DNA from 2 places in the Psychrobacillus sp. NPDC096426 genome. Region 1 is predicted to be linked to the other one. Evidence: riboswitches for the same ligand, from Rfam matches in the RefSeq annotation. Region 1 holds a riboswitch; the other holds the start of a gene.
What was found. A riboswitch is a leader RNA that binds a small molecule or an ion and turns the genes downstream of it on or off. The one in region 1 is predicted to bind preQ1.

Region 1 (3,793 bases):
ACTTATTGCAACATTTATATTTGGTTTAGGTACGATGGCAGGTACTGTTGCAATTTTTTTATTTACGATTGCGTATGTTGCAAAGCTGTTGTATGAGCAAATTGAAAATGCGAATATGGACGCATATGAAGCGATGGAGTCGATGGGTTTGACTCGGATTCAAGCATTTCGATACGCAATATTTCCCCAAGTTTTGCCCAACTATTTATCCACTTCTTTATTCTGCTTTGAAGGGAACGTTCGTTATGCCTCGATTTTAGGATATGTAGGTGCAGGTGGTATTGGTCTTCTATTAAATGAGGGAATCGGCTGGCGAAATTATGCAAATGTCGGCATAATTCTGCTCATGCTTGCCATTACAGTATTCATCATCGAAAACATAAGTGAACATTTCAGAAAGAAGTTAGTTTAAGGAGGAAATTGTATGAATGCTATTGAAAAGCAACTGCTGTCAGAAAAGAAGAATTATCAATATATTACATGGATTTTCATTATTGTTTTTATATTATTTATTTGGTCGCTTTCAGCGATTCAACTGAATAATATGGGGGCAAGTGGCTTAACGATTGCGAAAAATATTATAGCTGGTATTTTACACCCAGATTTAGATTTACTCCTTAACTTTACGGAAAAAGGTGTCGCTTACTTACTCATTGAAACAATGGCTATTGCCTTTTTAGGAACAATTATTGGCGCTATTTTAGCAATTCCACTAGCTTTTCTATCAGCTTCCAATGTTGTGCCAAAGCCGCTTGCCTTTGTGACGAAAATATTATTGATTGGCATACGTACAATTCCAGCAATTATTTACGGATTAATGTTTATTCGTGTAACTGGTCCAGGCCCATTTGCGGGAGTTTTAACGATGTCATTAACATCCATAGGAATGCTATCGAAACTATACGCAGATGTTATTGAAGACTTAGATACTAGCGTCTTAGAATCGATGACATCCATTGGTTGTACAATGTTTGAAAAGATCCGTTATGGCATTATCCCACAATTATTTGCCATGTTTTTATCTATTGTTATTTATCGATTTGACATGAATTTACGCGATGCATCTGTATTAGGACTAGTTGGTGCTGGAGGAATCGGCGCACCACTCATCTTTGCAATGAGATCCTATCGCTGGGAGGAAGTTGGGTCTATTTTAATTGGGTTAGTACTCCTGATACTAATCGTTGAATTTATATCCAACAAAATTCGAAATAAACTAGTAAGAGGATATTAGATTAGCAGAGGATACATACAGCGGAGTCGTTTCATCTTAAAGCGATACGACCATTTAAATATAAATGTCTATTTGACGTTTTCCAAAGTATTCTATAATATAGATAAGTACCCGACTTAATCGGGAGAGGTTCATAGCTGATACCCTCTATAAAAAACTATGGATACATGACTTTTCGCCATGTCCATATTTGGACATGGCTTTTTTTATGTAATATCCAAAAGTTTGGAATAGAATCATTGGTCTAGCCTCTCTTAAAAGTGTTGGGAAACATTTTACAGGGAGGTTTTTATTATGTCTGGCAGAAGCCAAGAAGAAGGTTTGAAGGATTTGACTTTGTTAGGTAATCAGGGAACTCAATATTCATTTGAGTATGCACCGGAAGTATTGGAGTCGGTAGATAGTCTGCATTCTAATCGTGATTATTTCGTGAAATTTAATTGTCCAGAGTTCACTAGTTTATGTCCGATTACACAACAGCCTGATTTCGCAACGATGTACATATCGTACATACCGGATAAAAAAATAGTAGAGAGTAAATCACTAAAGTTATATTTGTTTAGTTTTAGAAACCATGGCGATTTCCATGAAGATTGTGTCAACATTATCATGAACGATTTAATTAAATTACTGGATCCAAGGTATATTGAAGTTTGGGGCAAGTTCACTCCGCGTGGTGGAATTTCCATTGATCCGTGGTGCAATTACGGAAGACCAGGTACTAAATATGAAGAGATGGCAAATTATCGTTTGATGAATCATGATCTTTACCCTGAAAAAATAGATAATCGATAATTGAATAGTCCGCGTGATGAAGGAAGAGGTTTTTAGCTACCCTCTTTAAAAAACTAAGAAGAAAACGGCATTCTTTTTAGGGTGCCGTTTTTTCGTTATAAGGGAGTTTTATAGATGAAGCAGGAAAAAGCAATCATTGTGTTTAGCGGGGGTCAGGACAGCACGACTTGTCTGTTCTGGGCAAAAGAACGTTTCAAAGAGATTGAGGCAGTGACTTTCGATTATGGGCAAAGGCATCGTCTTGAAATTGAGTGTGCGAAAGCAATAACAGAGGAACTTGGTATTAAGCATCATATTTTGGATATGTCCCTTTTGAATCAACTTGCACCGAATGCATTGACTCGAGATGACATAGAGGTAGAGGACGGTGAAGAAGGGGGGCTACCTTCGACTTTTGTACCCGGGCGGAATCTACTTTTTCTTTCATTTGCAGGTGTTTTGGCGAGTCAAGTAGGAGCCAAGCATATTGTAACTGGTGTTTGTGAAACGGATTTTAGCGGATATCCCGATTGCCGAGATATGTTTGTTAAATCCTTAAACGTAACGTTAAATTTAGCGATGGACGCTACCTTTGTGATTGATACACCGCTCATGTGGTTGAACAAGGCGCAGACATGGGAGCTTGCTGATAGCCTCGGTGTGCTTGAGTTTGTGCGGGAAAGAACGTTGACCTGCTATAACGGTGTAATTGCAGACGGCTGTGGGGAATGCCCAGCGTGTAAGCTGCGGAATAAAGGGCTTGATGAGTATTTAAGCTTCAAGAAGGAGTCCTGAGGCATGGCCAATTTTAGGATTGTCGATAAGCTTCAAAAAATAGATGTAGATATACAAAGTAATCAATTAAACTATCATTCCAAACGTGTTCTAGTGAGCAAAGAATTTACTTTCGATGCTGCCCATCATTTACATAACTATGAAGGTAAATGTAAAAATCTGCACGGTCATACGTATCGTGCCGTATTAGGATTAAGTGGATACACGGATGAACGCGGTTTGCTGATTGATTTTGGCGATATAAAAGAAATATGGAAACAAAAAATAGAGATTTATTTGGATCATCGTTATTTAAATGAAACCCTTCCGCCGATGAATACAACTGCAGAAAATATCGTTGTCTGGATTTACGAAAAGTTAGCTGAAGCCTTACTTGAGGAACAACGATATAACGGGGCGCGTGTAGAATTTATCAGGCTGTATGAAACTCCGACAAGCTATGCTGAAGCGAGAAGGGAGTGGATGGAAGTTGAGTAAGGTACCTGTTATGGAGATTTTTGGACCGACGATTCAAGGTGAGGGAATGGTAGTAGGCCAGAAGACAATGTTTGTTCGAACTGCAGGCTGTGACTATTCTTGTTCTTGGTGTGATTCATCGTTTACATGGGATGGTAGCGGCAAGCATCTTATTGTACAAATGACGGCAGAAGAGATTTGGTCTGAATTAAAGCGTCTTGGAGGCAATGGTTTTTCCTTTGTTACGCTCTCGGGTGGAAATCCGGCTCTTCTTCGAAATTTGGAATCAGTCATTGCTATTTTAAAAGAAAACGACATAAAGATCGGTGTGGAAACACAAGGAAGCAAATGGCAGGAATGGCTGTATGATATCGATGAACTGACGATTTCGCCAAAGCCACCTAGTTCTGGAATGCTCACAGATTTTTCTATGCTCTCCGATATCATCGGAAAACTTAAAAAACGAAACAGCGAGCAGCATATTTCCCTGAAAATAGTCGTTTTCACTCAAGCGGATTATGAGTATGCAAAGCA
Region 2 (3,793 bases), on a different contig from region 1:
CGTAAAAAAGGGAAAGAAAGAATTAGGTTTTGTGAACCAGTCCATTCTTCTACGTGCGTTGCTTAAAAAGGAAGAGGTGTTGTAAATGCAAACTTTTTTAGACACGATTCAAAGTAGATCTGATTTAATACAGGAGGCATTTTTACAACATATTTATTTATCGTTTATTGCCTTAGCGATAGGCATTGGTATCGCCTTACCTTTAGGGATTTTCGTGGCAAGATATCGAAAATTTGCGGAACCGATTATTGGGGTGACTGCCGTTTTTCAAACAATTCCTAGTCTAGCGTTGTTTGGATTTCTAGTGCCACTCATTGGAATAGGAACGATGACTGCATTGATCGCCTTAATTATTTATGCACTTTTACCTATTTTACGAAATACATATACAGGCATTACAACAATCGATGATTCTATTATTGAAGCAGGGCGTGGAATGGGGATGACGACAAGTCAATTGTTACGGCAGATTGAGTTTCCGCTCGCCTTACCATTTATCATGGCAGGTATTCGAACAGCTACCGTTCTGACGGTTGGAATTGCGACACTTGCGACTTTTGTTGGAGCAGGTGGGTTAGGCGATGTTATTTATAGAGGTTTACAATCATATAATAATGCGCTCGTCTTAGCAGGGGCATTGCCTGTTGCTTTATTAGCCATTTTGTTTGACCTTGCTTTGAAATGGATTGAGAAAAAAGCGACACCAAAAGGATTAAATACAAGGGGATGATGAGGAATGAAGAAAATGTTCGTCATGATTGGGATTGTAGCGGTCGTATTACTAGGTGCTTGTTCGAACTCGGGGGAGACACTCGTAATAAGTGGAAAGCCTTGGACAGAACAATATATATTACCGCAAATTTTAGGTCAATATATTGAAGAGCGTACGGATTATCAAGTGAAGTATAAAGAAGGACTCGGAGAAGTGGCGATAATGACTCCAGCACTTGAGAAAGGTGATATTGACTTATATGTAGAGTACACGGGTACAGGATTAAAGGATGTGCTAAAAGAGTCATCGGAAGTAGGAGAAAGCTCAGAAAATGTGCTAGAACGAGTGAAAAAAGGGTATGAAGAACAGTTTCAAGCAACTTGGTTAAGTCCACTGGGGTTTGAAAATACGTATACATTGGCTTATGCCAAAGACAAAGATTATGACGCAAAGACTTATTCGGATCTTGTGGAAGTCTCTAGGTTTGGTAATATGGTGTTCGGTGCCCCTCATGCTTTTTATGAACGGCAAGGAGATGGATTTGATGACCTAATTAACTCCTATCCCTTCACATTCACGGAAACGAAAAGTCTGGATCCAAACTTGATGTATGAGGCAGTAAAAAATGGGGATGTGGATGTAATTCCAGCTTTTACAACAGATGGGCGTATTGAACGATTTGAATTACAAACAACAACGGATGATTTAGGATTTTTCCCTAAGTATGATGCAGCACCAGTAGTACGTTTAGAGACACTAGAAAAGTTTCCAGAGCTAGAAAAAGTATTAAACGAATTAGCAGGAAAAATTTCGGAAGAGGATATGTTAAAGATGAATGCAAAAGTGGATATTGACGGAAAAAAAGCGGAAGATGTTGCCCATGATTTCTTAGTGGAGAAAGGTTTGATTGATAAATAACTAAAAAAGCACCCGGTTCTAGTTAGAATCGGGTGCAAATTATTTAAATCATAGCTTTAAAATTTAATCGCTTATTTAAAGCAGCAATAAATGGAATACCTACTGCTAATACAACAAATTCACCAATTGCAACTGTTAACCAAAGATATAGGAAAGTATCAGGAATGTCTATGATTGCGAGCTTCAATTCGAATGCAATGATGAACATCATGAATGTGAAGATGAGCGTATTAAAAATCATACGTCCTAGATATCCTTTTATATACCTGGATGCAAAAATAGTGATCGACAAGGTAATGATCGAATGTGCTACCCCAAAAGTTAAGTCATACAAGCCAAGTGGGGAAAATAAATTCGTTACAAATACACCAAGTACAATTCCAAAAACATACTTTTTGTTAAAGACAATCAGATGATTGAACATTTCAGCAATACGAAATTGTACTGCACCAAATGCGAAAGGTGCAATTAGAAGCGAAACCGCAACATATAAAGCTGCAATAATACCACTTATTGCAAGAGTTCTTGTTTTCATTATTCATTTCTCCTTAGTTTTTTTTCGTGGGAGGTTCTCGAACCACGTAATTTGTAATCACAATTGATAATTATATGACAGTCATAGGACATTTGTCAAGGAAAGTTTGAAATTCTTCAAATGGACCGTCTGAATATGAATTTCTCTATGATAAAATAGGAGCAACGTAAAAAAAGGAAGGTATAAAATGAAAAAGATAATATCAGTCATCAGTGCATTTTTGATTTTCGTGACATTTGGTTGCACGATAGAAATGCCAGCACCTAATCAAGAAACGAAAGTAGAAACAAATAACACAACAGAAATGAGCGTTCATTTTATAGACGTTGGGCAAGGGGATTCTATTCTTATTCAATCTCCAGAAGGAAAAAATATGCTTGTCGATGGAGGGAAGAAAGAAGCAGGGAAGGATGTAGTGACTTACTTGCAGCAACAGGGAGTGGAAAAGTTAGATTATGTTGTAGCGACTCATCCCGATGCTGACCATATTGGTGGACTGCTTGCAGTGTTAAATTCCGTAGAGATTAAAAACTTCTTAGATTCTGGAAAAGAGCATACGACCGAGACGTATGAAACAATGTTACAGCTTATTTTGGACAAGCATATCCCGTTTATTGTGCCGAATAAAGGTGATACGATCCATTTAGATTCAAATGTAGAAATTACTGTATTGAATACGGGGGAAGATGCCAAGGATAATAATGAAGCTTCCATTGTGTTAAAGGTACAATATGAGGATGTGTCATTTTTATTAACCGGGGACGCTGATGCTGGTGTGGAGAAAAGCATGATAAACGATTATAACTTGAAGTCTACTGTTTTAAAAGCAGGACATCATGGTTCGGATACGAGTAGCTCGGATGCTTTTATTCGTGCGGTTCAACCGGAAGTAACGATTTTAAGTTATGGAGAAAATAATATATATGGTCATCCTACCCCAGTAGTAGTGACTAGATTGAAAAAAGCGAATTCGGAGATTTATAGCACAGCAGAGTTAGGAAACATTATAGTGACAACAGATGGAAGAGGATATACTGTTTCCAAGGATTATCTTCCTAATGAACAGGGAAATGTAGCGGAAACACCACTTTTTATTTCGGAGAAAGATTTACGGGAAGAAACTGTTGGTATTACAAATCAAGGGGATGGAGTAGTAAATTTAGAGGGATGGCAGTTGGTTTCCGTTGCGGGCAATCAAGTGTATAATTTTCCGAATATATCTATCGAGGCCGGGGAAACCATTTATATTACGAGTGGTCCGAATGCGAAAGAAGACGAACGACATTTGAAATGGACGAATAGACAAATGTGGAATAACGATGGAGATGCAGCACAGTTGTTAAATGAGAAAGGGGTAGTGATGAGTGAACTCAAATAGATACACACTCGATCGAGTAGAAGGAGAGCTCGCAGTGTTTTTAAAATATCCGGGTGAAACAGAAACACTGCATATCCCTATTTCTGAACTAGATGAAGGGATAAAAGAAGGTGATATTGTCCTGATCTCGATTGAGAATGACATATATAAAGTAAAAAGATTAGCAGAAGAAACAGAGAATCAAAGAGAAAAAGTAAGAGGATTATTGGAAAAATTGAAAAATCAGCAAAAGTAAAATTTTCATTAGGAC

Region 2: another riboswitch for preQ1. It lies ahead of ACIQYS_RS11580 (QueT transporter family protein); the one in region 1 lies ahead of queC (7-cyano-7-deazaguanine synthase QueC).

What each region holds. Positions count from the first base shown of each region.
Region 1 covers NZ_JBIWEX010000047.1:2,601-6,393, forward strand. The annotation lists gene phnE (phosphonate ABC transporter, permease protein PhnE) at 1-412, shown strand, start outside; gene phnE (phosphonate ABC transporter, permease protein PhnE) at 425-1,234, shown strand; PreQ1 riboswitch class I at 1,355-1,401, shown strand; gene queF (preQ(1) synthase) at 1,529-2,029, shown strand; PreQ1 riboswitch class I at 2,049-2,092, shown strand; gene queC (7-cyano-7-deazaguanine synthase QueC) at 2,144-2,803, shown strand; gene queD (6-carboxytetrahydropterin synthase QueD) at 2,807-3,280, shown strand; gene queE (7-carboxy-7-deazaguanine synthase QueE) at 3,273-3,793, shown strand, end outside.
Region 2 covers NZ_JBIWEX010000012.1:7,013-10,805, reverse strand. The annotation lists gene ACIQYS_RS11595 (ABC transporter ATP-binding protein) at 1-85, shown strand, start outside; gene ACIQYS_RS11590 (ABC transporter permease) at 86-730, shown strand; gene ACIQYS_RS11585 (glycine betaine ABC transporter substrate-binding protein) at 737-1,630, shown strand; gene ACIQYS_RS11580 (QueT transporter family protein) at 1,674-2,165, opposite strand; PreQ1 riboswitch class I at 2,173-2,217, opposite strand; gene ACIQYS_RS11575 (MBL fold metallo-hydrolase) at 2,353-3,543, shown strand; gene ACIQYS_RS11570 (DUF3006 domain-containing protein) at 3,530-3,778, shown strand.